Regions from separate parts of the Paenibacillus sp. FSL F4-0100 genome, predicted to be linked through region 1. Evidence: a T-box and tRNA genes for the amino acid it is inferred to sense, from the RefSeq annotation. Region 1 holds a T-box; the other holds one or more tRNA genes.
What was found. The T-box of region 1 lies ahead of tyrS (tyrosine--tRNA ligase). A T-box ahead of a tRNA ligase gene usually reads a tRNA of that ligase, here a tRNA-Tyr.

Region 2: it encodes a tRNA-Tyr, which carries the amino acid that the T-box ahead of tyrS (tyrosine--tRNA ligase) is inferred to sense. The anticodon was not compared.

Annotation. Positions count from the first base shown of each region.
Region 1 is NZ_CP150303.1:2,350,907-2,356,155, forward strand. It holds gene MHH48_RS10325 (transglycosylase domain-containing protein) at 1-2,091, opposite strand, end outside; T-box leader at 2,236-2,493, shown strand; gene tyrS (tyrosine--tRNA ligase) at 2,545-3,798, shown strand; gene rpsD (30S ribosomal protein S4) at 3,885-4,487, opposite strand; gene MHH48_RS10340 (sensor domain-containing diguanylate cyclase) at 5,022-5,249, shown strand, end outside.
Region 2 is NZ_CP150303.1:145,058-150,306, forward strand. It holds rRNA gene MHH48_RS00685 (23S ribosomal RNA) at 1-1,944, shown strand, start outside; tRNA gene MHH48_RS00690 (tRNA-Ser) at 2,026-2,117, shown strand; tRNA gene MHH48_RS00695 (tRNA-Met) at 2,150-2,226, shown strand; tRNA gene MHH48_RS00700 (tRNA-Val) at 2,236-2,311, shown strand; tRNA gene MHH48_RS00705 (tRNA-Thr) at 2,338-2,413, shown strand; tRNA gene MHH48_RS00710 (tRNA-Asp) at 2,427-2,503, shown strand; tRNA gene MHH48_RS00715 (tRNA-Phe) at 2,710-2,782, shown strand; tRNA gene MHH48_RS00720 (tRNA-Tyr) at 2,795-2,880, shown strand; tRNA gene MHH48_RS00725 (tRNA-Lys) at 2,889-2,961, shown strand; gene MHH48_RS00730 (helix-turn-helix domain-containing protein) at 3,113-4,327, shown strand; gene ugpC (sn-glycerol-3-phosphate ABC transporter ATP-binding protein UgpC) at 4,436-5,249, shown strand, end outside.

The DNA of each region.
Region 1 (5,249 bases):
CTTGGACGTTATGCCTTCAGGTTTCTCGAACGTTTTGGTCGGGAACAGCTCCGGTTTCACGTCCGTTACTTCGTTCATGATTCTGGCCCAAATGGCCTGGGCGTGCTTGCGCTGGTCTCCGACGAGCGTATTTTTTTGTTCCTTATATCCGACCCATACGCCAAGCGTAACGTCAGGCGAGTATCCCATGAACCAGACATCCCCGTAGTTCTGGGTGGATCCGGTTTTACCAACAACCGGAACCTCATTGAATTTCTTGTACGTGTCTCGGACCTTGCTGCCTGTTCCGTTCGTAATGACGGTACGAAGCATATCCGTCATGAGATACGCGGTTTGTTCAGAGAATACCTGCTCCGGCTTTACTTCGTGTTTATAGACAATATTGCCTTTGGAATCCACGATTTTCTCAATCATGAAGGCGTCCGTGAATTTGCCTTGGTTGCCGATGGCACTGTATGCATTGGTGAGTTCTTCCACTGTCACCCCGTAATGCAGCCCCCCCAGTACACCGGTGGAAGCATTATAATCGTCTTCCTCCAAGGTAGTGATACCCAGCTTCTTGGAAAACTCCCAAGCCTTCTCGATGCCAACCGTGTTGTTAAACAACTTGAGCGCCACCGTATTGGTTGAATTGTTCAGTGCCTGTCTTGCCGTCATCAATCCCCTATACCCGCTGTACGAGTTTTTAGGAATATGGAACACTTTGCTGTAGTCCTTTAAGATGATCGGTGAATCGTCCACCACGCTGGCAGGCTGAATCGCCCCCGAATCGAGTGCCGGTAAATAGGCGGCAATAGGTTTCATGGCAGATCCAGGTTGTCGTTTCATTTGCGTAGCGTAGTTCATTTGTTCTGTGTTAAAATCCCTGCCCTCAATCATACCGAGAATGGCGCCGGTTTTGTTGTCGATCATCATCGCGGCGGTTTGCTCCATTCCTTTTTCCGCGCTGTCAGGCACGTAGTTGCTGTCATTCTCTGCGATGGAGCGCATGGTCTTGTATAATGTCCGGTCGATGGTGGTGTAAACACGGTAACCGCCGGTGCTGAGCTGAGCTCGGGATGCATCCATCAGATCGGAGTTCGCTTGCGTGCCTTTTGCGTTCTCTTCGGCTTCCTCGCTCAGCTTCATCAGGATATTCGATGCTTGGCGCTCTACTTCCATCATGAGATAAGGATAAGTCACATAGGCCTTCTGCGTGCGAGGAGCAAGCGATTTTTTGATATCGAATGCCTTGGCCTCTTCATACTCAGCTTGCGTTATTTTACCTTCTTCCAGCATGCTTCCCAGTACGCGGTGCTGGCGGTTTATTGCACGGTTGAATGATTTCTCGTCAAATTCCCCCTTGCCGTTAAAGGCAGAGTAGGAGGACGGTAGCTGCGGAAGACCTGCCAAATATGCAGCTTGAGCCACATTCAGATCATTCAGATTGTTAATGTTAAATATGCCTTTTGCCGCAGCCTTGATCCCGAACAGTTGGTATCCGCTGGAACCGTTACCGTAAGGAACCTTGTTCAAGTAGGCTGTTAAAATTTGGTCTTTACTCAAAAAGCGTTCCATCCGCATGGCCAGCAGCATTTCTTTGACCTTGCGGTTATCGGTTTTGTCGCGACTTAAAAAAGTGAGCCTGGCCAGCTGTTGCGTCAACGTGCTGCCGCCGGTTTGAACCGACTCGTTCAGCACGCGTTCCTTCACGGCGCGAGCGGTACCTTTTATGTCAACACCCTTATGTGTATAAAAACGGTTATCTTCTATGGATACGACGGCATCCTTCACAAGCTGGGGAATATCCTTGAATTCCACAGGTCGTCTGTCTTCTTCGGTTCTAAGCTGCCCGATCGGTGAGCCATCTGCGAAGTAGGCGAAGCCCGTTATAGCATTATCGTTCACCGTATTCTCGATGAGAGCCCTGGATCTTACCGGCTCATTCTCAACAATAGAGGTTACGTAGCCACCTATGGCTCCTCCGGCGAACAAAACGCCCATCAGACCTACCACAAAGAGCCATCCGATGACGGATCCGAGCACCCGCAGAAAGGACCGTTTACGCGGTTTCTTCTGTTTTTCAGGCTCTTGTTTTTTCTCCTCAACCATGAATGTATACTCCTCCTTTTAACGCACCTATTATAGCATAAATCGAAGGTTTTGAATCATGTGTCCCTACATAGCGTGTCCTTTTTTGAGGAAGATTGACTTTTTCGGGAAGCATATGATACAAATAATGCAAAGTTCATATCGTGAAAAGCTTTGAAGGACCCCAGTAGAAGGCGGAGCCTTTCGTTTCCAGAGAGTCGGTGGGTGGTGTAAACCGATAACGAGCCCCTTTGAATTACCGTCCGGAGCTGACCGGGGGAAACAGAGTCGTGCACCTGTACGGCTGTTACAGTAGTCCGGTTCCGGGATGACAACCCGTTATGGCAATGAAGTGAAAATCCGTTTCTGAGATAACGGATTTTAATTAGGGTGGTAACGCGAGCGCTCCTACTCGTCCCTTGGGATGAGTAGGAGCTTTTTTGCGTTCAAAATTAGAGGGAGGTGTATGGAAACATGAAATGGGATGTGTTATCGAATGTCCAGCAGCAGGAAGTGGAACGCCAGATGGAGGTGATTTCCCGTGGAGTGGTGGAGATCATTCCGGAAGAAGAGATGAGGCAGAAGGTGATGACATCGGTCGTAACCGGCGAGCCGCTGCGCGTGAAGCTGGGAATGGACCCGTCAGCGCCCGATCTTCACGTCGGGCATACCGTCGTGCTGCAGAAGCTGCGTCAGTTCCAGGAACTCGGACATGAAGTACAGCTCATCATCGGGGACTTTACTGGCAGGATCGGAGATCCGACAGGCAAATCCGAGACGCGCAAGCAATTGTCAGAAGAGGATGTGAGGCGTCATGCGGAAACGTACAGGAAACAAATATACAAAGTATTGGATCCAGAAAAAACGAAGGTTTACTACAACTCCGAGTGGCTTGCGCCGATGACTTTTGCTGAAGTGGTCGGCTTATCGGCAAAGGTTACGGTGGCACGGATGCTGGAGCGCGATGATTTTACTAAACGTTACCAGGGCGGGCTTCCGATCAGCATCCACGAGTTCTTTTACCCGTTGATGCAGGGTGTGGATTCTGTGGCGCTTAAGACCGATGTCGAGCTTGGGGGAACGGACCAGAAGTTTAACCTGCTGATGGGGCGGACCCTGCAGAAGGAGTATGGCACAGAGCCTCAAGTTGTGATCACGATGCCGCTTATCGAAGGACTTGACGGTATACAGAAGATGAGTAAGAGCTTGGGGAATTACATCGGTATCGATGAAGAGCCAAATGAGATTTACGGTAAATCCATGTCCGTTCCGGACGAACTTATGCTTAAGTACTTCGGCTTGGCCACCGATATGGCAGGTGAGGAGGTAACCAGACTGGAGAAGGGGCTTCGGGACGGAAGCGTTCATCCCCGGGATGCCAAGATGAGTCTCTCGCACACTCTCGTTCGGATGTATCATGGGAGGGAGGCTGCGGATGCCGCACAGCAGCATTTTGTGACCGTGTTCCAGCAGAAGGCACTTCCTGAAGACATTGAGGATTATATTGTACCCGAAGGAGAACTGGAGGAAGGAAAGATTACGCTTATCAAAATGCTGACACTGCTCGGTTTTGCCGCTTCCAATGGTGAGGCCAGACGCAGTATCCAGCAGGGGGCCGTAAAATGGAATGGAGAAAGGTGCAGCGACACCCACGGTGAAATCGCTCCTCAAGACGGGGATGTGGTTCAAGTAGGCAAGCGTAAATTTGCCAGATTGAAGTTTTCTTAAGATGATTGAACTTGCGGAGGATTCATTTCGATATTAAAAAAACCTGAAGGCCAAGGCCTTCAGGTTTTTTGGGTTCCGAGTTAATCTTAACGGTTGTAGAATTCGACGATTTGTTTCTCATCGATATCTTGGGAAAGTTCGGAACGTTCTGGAAGACGGATGTATTTCCCTTCCATTGCTGCTTCATCAAACTCAAGGTAAGCTGGAAGATGTACGCGGTTAGCCAAAGCTTCCTTGATGGAAGAGAGGCTGCGGCTTCTTTCACGAAGACCGATTACATCGCCAGTGCTTACAGCGTAAGAAGCGATATCGACTTTCTTGCCGTTCACAGTCACGTGACCGTGAGCTACCAATTGACGAGCACCCGCACGGGAGTTGCTGAAGCCAAGACGGTAAACCAGGTTGTCCAGACGGCTCTCAAGCAGGAACATAAAGTTCTCACCAGCGATACCTTTCATGCCAGTTGCTTTGTTAAACAGGGTTTTAAATTGCTTCTCGCCCAAGCCGTACATGTGACGCAGCTTTTGCTTTTCTTGAAGCTGCATGCCGTAGTTGCTAATTTTTCTCCGTTGGTTAGGACCATGCTGACCTGGAGGGAAAGGGCGTTTAGCCAATTCTTTACCTGTACCGCTCAGGGAGATTCCCAGACGACGGCTTAATTTAAATTTAGGACCGGTGTAACGTGCCATGTTATATAGACTCCTTTTTAATTAAAGTTTCATTAGGGCTCTATTTGCGCCGTATTTGTTTGCTCTAGCCGTAATCTTCGGAAGATCTGCCAGGAAAGTTCAGCCGCTGTCCTGTCAGTAACAAATAACGTGAGGGTGACACAACCCGCCCAAATTCATGGAATGCATTGCATTCTTACTCAACAATAAATATTATATGAAGTAATGATATAAAGTCAAGTTCAACCTGCAACTTACTATAACTTGGTTTTTGTCTAATTTTGTCGATAGGACCACAGACCTAAAAATATTGTGAAAAACGCATAAATTTTAATGCAAAAATGGGTAGAAAAGAGTAAGATGATATTGGATTAAGTAGTCTCATTTATCTAGTTACATATCGTAACATCTTTTGGTGTTTATCATGACCCTCCCAATATGTTGAACAGCTGGGTTACCGTTATTAAATGCGGCAGCCAAATGGATCCTTACATTATGAATCCCGAACGCCAGTCTTGGATAGGCCTTTTATAATGGTGCAAAGGAGCGCCCAATATGTCAGAAGATCAACGGAAAGCGTATGAAAGCTCTCCCGGTTCTGCAGTTATGTTTAATGATGCTGGGCCAATTCCTGGAAATGAGCCTCGTTTTTGGCTTCAGAGCTTGGATATTACACCTCATGATTTCCCTTATATTCAGCCTCTCATATCAGACAGCTATCTGGAGTGGCTAAGAGAAAGCGCAGGCACACAGGCGATGAAGAAATTCAGCTGGGCCCTTCTT
Region 2 (5,249 bases), 2.2 Mb from region 1:
GGGAGTCAGACAGTGAGTGCTAAGATCCATTGTCAAAAGGGAAACAGCCCAGACCATCAGCTAAGGTCCCCAAGTGTGTGTTAAGTGGGAAAGGATGTGGAGTTGCACAGACAACCAGGATGTTGGCTTAGAAGCAGCCACCATTTAAAGAGTGCGTAATAGCTCACTGGTCGAGTGACTCTGCGCCGAAAATGTAACGGGGCTAAACACACCACCGAAGCTATGGCTTGATGCTTTGCATCAGGGGTAGGGGAGCGTTGTATGTAGGTTGAAGGTGTACCGTAAGGAGCGCTGGACAGCATACAAGTGAGAATGCCGGTATGAGTAACGAAAAGATCAGTGAGAATCTGATCCGCCGAAAGCCCAAGGTTTCCTGAGGAAGGCTCGTCCGCTCAGGGTAAGTCGGGACCTAAGGTGAGGCCGAAAGGCGTAATCGAAGGACAACAGGTTGAAATTCCTGTACCACCGTAAACCGTTATGAACGATGGGGTGACGCAGGAGGGTAGTGACGCGGACTGATGGATGTCCGTCCAAGCAGTGAGGCTGATGTGTAGGCAAATCCGCACATCGATAAGGCTGGGCTGTGATGGGGAGTGAAAATTATAGTAGCGAAGGTCATGATCTCACACTGCCAAGAAAAGCCTCTAGTCAGGTGAAGGTGCCCGTACCGCAAACCGACACAGGTAGGCGAGAAGAGAATTCTAAGGCGCGCGGAAGAACTCTCGTTAAGGAACTCGGCAAAATGACCCCGTAACTTCGGGAGAAGGGGTGCCTCGGTAGGGTGAATAGCCCGAGGGGGCCGCAGTGAAAAGGCCCAAGCGACTGTTTAGCAAAAACACAGGTCTGTGCGAAGCCGTAAGGCGAAGTATACGGGCTGACGCCTGCCCGGTGCTGGAAGGTTAAGGGGAGCGGTTAGGGAGTAATCCCGAAGCTGTGAACCGAAGCCCCAGTAAACGGCGGCCGTAACTATAACGGTCCTAAGGTAGCGAAATTCCTTGTCAGGTAAATTCTGACCCGCACGAATGGCGTAACGACTTGGGCGCTGTCTCAACGAGAGATCCGGTGAAATTTTAATACCTGTGAAGATGCAGGTTACCCGCGACAAGACGGAAAGACCCCATGGAGCTTTACTGCAGCTTGATATTGGATTTGGGTACGATCTGTACAGGATAGGTGGGAGCCTTTGAAGCATGAGCGCCAGCTTGTGTGGAGGCGACGTTGGGATACCACCCTGATCGTATCTAGGTTCTAACCTGGTACCGTAATCCGGTACGGGGACAGTGTCAGGCGGGCAGTTTGACTGGGGCGGTCGCCTCCTAAAGAGTAACGGAGGCGCCCCAAGGTTCCCTCAGAATGGTTGGAAATCATTCGAAGAGTGCAAAGGCATAAGGGAGCTTGACTGCGAGACCTACAAGTCGAGCAGGGACGAAAGTCGGGCTTAGTGATCCGGTGGTACCGCATGGAAGGGCCATCGCTCAACGGATAAAAGCTACCCTGGGGATAACAGGCTTATCTCCCCCAAGAGTCCACATCGACGGGGAGGTTTGGCACCTCGATGTCGGCTCATCGCATCCTGGGGCTGAAGTAGGTCCCAAGGGTTGGGCTGTTCGCCCATTAAAGCGGTACGCGAGCTGGGTTCAGAACGTCGTGAGACAGTTCGGTCCCTATCTGTCGTGGGCGTAGGAAATTTGAGAGGAGCTGTCCTTAGTACGAGAGGACCGGGATGGACGTACCGCTGGTGCACCAGTTGTTCCGCCAGGAGCATGGCTGGGTAGCTACGTACGGAAGGGATAAGCGCTGAAAGCATCTAAGCGTGAAGCCCCCCTCAAGATGAGATTTCCCAACTAGTAAGACCCCTTGAAGACCACGAGGTAGATAGGTTGGAGGTGGAAGTGCAGCAATGCATGGAGCTGACCAATACTAATCGGTCGAGGGCTTATCCAAAACATATTTCAATGTGTTGCAAATTCGTTTCGTATCTAGTTTTCAGGGAATCAATCTCTGTAACTGCATACAAGTTATGATGGAGAGATACCCAAGTGGCTATAAGGGGACCCTCTGCTAAGGGGTTAGACTGCGTAAGCGGTGCGAGGGTTCGAATCCCTCTCTCTCCGCCATTTGAATAACTTGAACGCAAATAGGTTTATATGGCGGTGTAGCTCAGCTGGCTAGAGCGTACGGTTCATACCCGTGAGGTCGGGGGTTCGATCCCCTCCGCCGCTACCATACATACCTGGAGGCTTAGCTCAGCTGGGAGAGCATCTGCCTTACAAGCAGAGGGTCGGGGGTTCGAACCCCTCAGCCTCCACCATGTACTTATTTTTATTACCTTACCATGCCGGTGTAGCTCAATTGGTAGAGCAACTGACTTGTAATCAGTAGGTTGGGGGTTCAAGTCCTCTCGCCGGCACCATCTTTAATAATGTGGAACTGTGGTGTAGAGGCCTAACATGCCTGCCTGTCACGCAGGAGATCGCGGGTTCGAATCCCGTCAGTTCCGCCATTCTTTACAAGCTTCAGGGATGAGAATCCATAACCGGGTTCGTCGGAGCATATCTTCGTTAGCAGAGACTTCGCAGTCTCGAACGAAGAGAGAGTATCCCGTCAGTTCCGCCATTATTAATCTTAAGGAATAAAAATGGTCGGTTTTCCACAGATTAAAGTGGGCAGGATTGCATTCCGCACTTTATTTTTATGTCATTTATGTAAGGCTCGGTAGCTCAGTCGGTAGAGCAGAGGACTGAAAATCCTCGTGTCGGCGGTTCGATTCCGTCCCGAGCCACCTTTATATCCTGGAGGATTAGCGAAGTGGCCAAACGCAGCAGACTGTAAATCTGTTCTCGTCCGAGTTCGGTGGTTCGAATCCATCATCCTCCACCAGTAAATAAGAGCCATTAGCTCAGTTGGTAGAGCACCTGACTTTTAATCAGGGTGTCGAAGGTTCGAGTCCTTCATGGCTCATCCGAAGAGTCGTCAACGTTGTTGACGGCTCTTTTTGTGTTGTTTTTAAGCAGTTTTTCTCCAATGTAACTGGACTTAGAGAGAAGGCATTGTCGCTTGCACTGGGTGTTATGCTAAAATAAGAAAAAACGATAAAGTGGTGGAGTCATCAATGGTGGAGATGGAGCACATCGTTCAGAAACTAGAGCAGACCTTGGGTACCTCACTCGGTTTAAAAAAATTGAATGCTCAGGAAGCAGCATGGTTAACAAAACTAATAGCGACCTCACCGCCATTCGGTGATCGGATGGGTCATGAGGACAGAGCCCAGGGGGCTAGTAGCCGTGAAGAAAACAGAACCTCACACCAATCACGAAGGGTTCACGGCGCCTATGTGCACAAGGACCTTGGTGAGATTTGGATTCCTGTGAATCAACAGGATCCTAGTCGGGTAATTGTAGCGAATCAGAGTGCTTTGACGGAGTCGGAGATTGGGCTTATAACTCTACTATTGTCGAGCCTTCAGGATACGACACCAGGGGTAGTGTCCAAGAGTGCCGGTAAGGTTGAAGAAGAACGACGCGCCCAACAGTTGGGTGGTTGGTTAAAGGAACGCCTGCAAGCCGGTGAACTGCTTGCTGAATTACCAGAGGAAATGTGGATTCGGACAAGCTTGACGGAGGACATGGTTCCCTTTCTTCTTATTCATGAGAGCGAGCACGCCCCTACTCCAAGTTATAAGGCACTGCATCGGTTATTGCGCAGCTATTTTGGCGGGGACATCATTCTGGTACCACTGCTTGATAAGGAATGGATTATCTTAGCGAACCAGGAATTGCTGGACGGTATAACGACGGATGATAAAGAGGATGCTTCGGTGGAAGGCGATCAAGATTTACTCTCCTTATTCTGCATGGGGCTCTACGAGCTGATTTCAACGGAATGGGTGGGGGATTTCCATATCTCGGCGATACCGGCAGTTAATGCCCTGCATGCTCTGCCACAGACCGTTAGCATGTTAAGAGAGACCATGACCATCGGCCGTACATTCCAGGTAAAGGAACATATCCATCTGTCGACCGGGCTTCATCTGGAGCGCCTGGTCTATAGCATTCCTGAGTACCAACGCAATCAATTTCTGCGAGAGTACGCTGCCGGACATACCGATTTATTCGAGGATAGTGAGACCTTGTCAACGCTGGAGTCTTTTTTCGAATTGGATTGTAACGTGAGCGAGACGGCCAAGCACCTATATATTCACCGTAACACGCTGCTATACCGCCTGGATAAGATCAAACAGGAGACGGGGCTTGATGTTCGCAGCTTCAGTGATGCGGTTTTAGTGAAAATAACGCTTCTATTGTATAAAGTGACGAAAAGGAAATAGGTTTTTTGTGCAGATTGTGTATAGCAAGTCAGGTGCCTATGGGGTAATATAAGATTATAAATTAATTGTATTCGATTTCATAACATTCATATGAGGGGGCAAATGCACATGGCTGGTGTACGCTTAGAGCATATTTACAAAAAGTATGCAGGTGCGGATAAAGCAACTGTAATTGACGTTAATTTGGATATTAAAGATAAAGAATTCTTGGTACTGGTAGGTCCTTCCGGTTGCGGTAAGTCCACGACACTGCGTATGATCGCAGGTCTTGAGGAAATTTCTGAGGGTAAACTTTACATTGGCGACCGCGTTGTTAACGATGTAGCACCTAAAGATCGTGACATCGCGATGGTATTCCAATCCTACGCCTTGTATCCACATATGAACGTATATCAGAACATGGCATTCGGTTTGAAACTCCGTAAAGTGAAGAAAGACGAAATCGATAAACGTGTACGTGAAGCAGCAAAAATCTTGGATATCGAGCATTTGCTCGAGCGTAAACCAAAGGCTCTGTCCGGTGGTCAGCGTCAGCGTGTTGCCTTGGGTCGTGCGATTGTCCGTGATCCACAAGTCTTCTTGATGGATGAGCCACTTTCCAACTTGGATGCGAAACTCCGCGGTCAGATGCGTGCCGAAATTACAAAGCTGGTTAAGCGCCTTGAAACCACTTGTATCTATGTAACGCATGACCAAACAGAAGCTATGACGATGGGTGACCGTATCGTTGTTATGCAAGACGGCATTATTCAACAAGCGGATTCCCCAGAGCAACTGTACAACAATCCGAACAACCTGTTCGTTGCTGGTTTCATCGGTTCCCCAACCATGAACTTCATCAACGGTAAATTGTCCGAGCAAAACGGTGGCGTATACTTCACTTCCCAGGGCTTGAACGTTCAAGTACCAGGTGGTAAAGCGC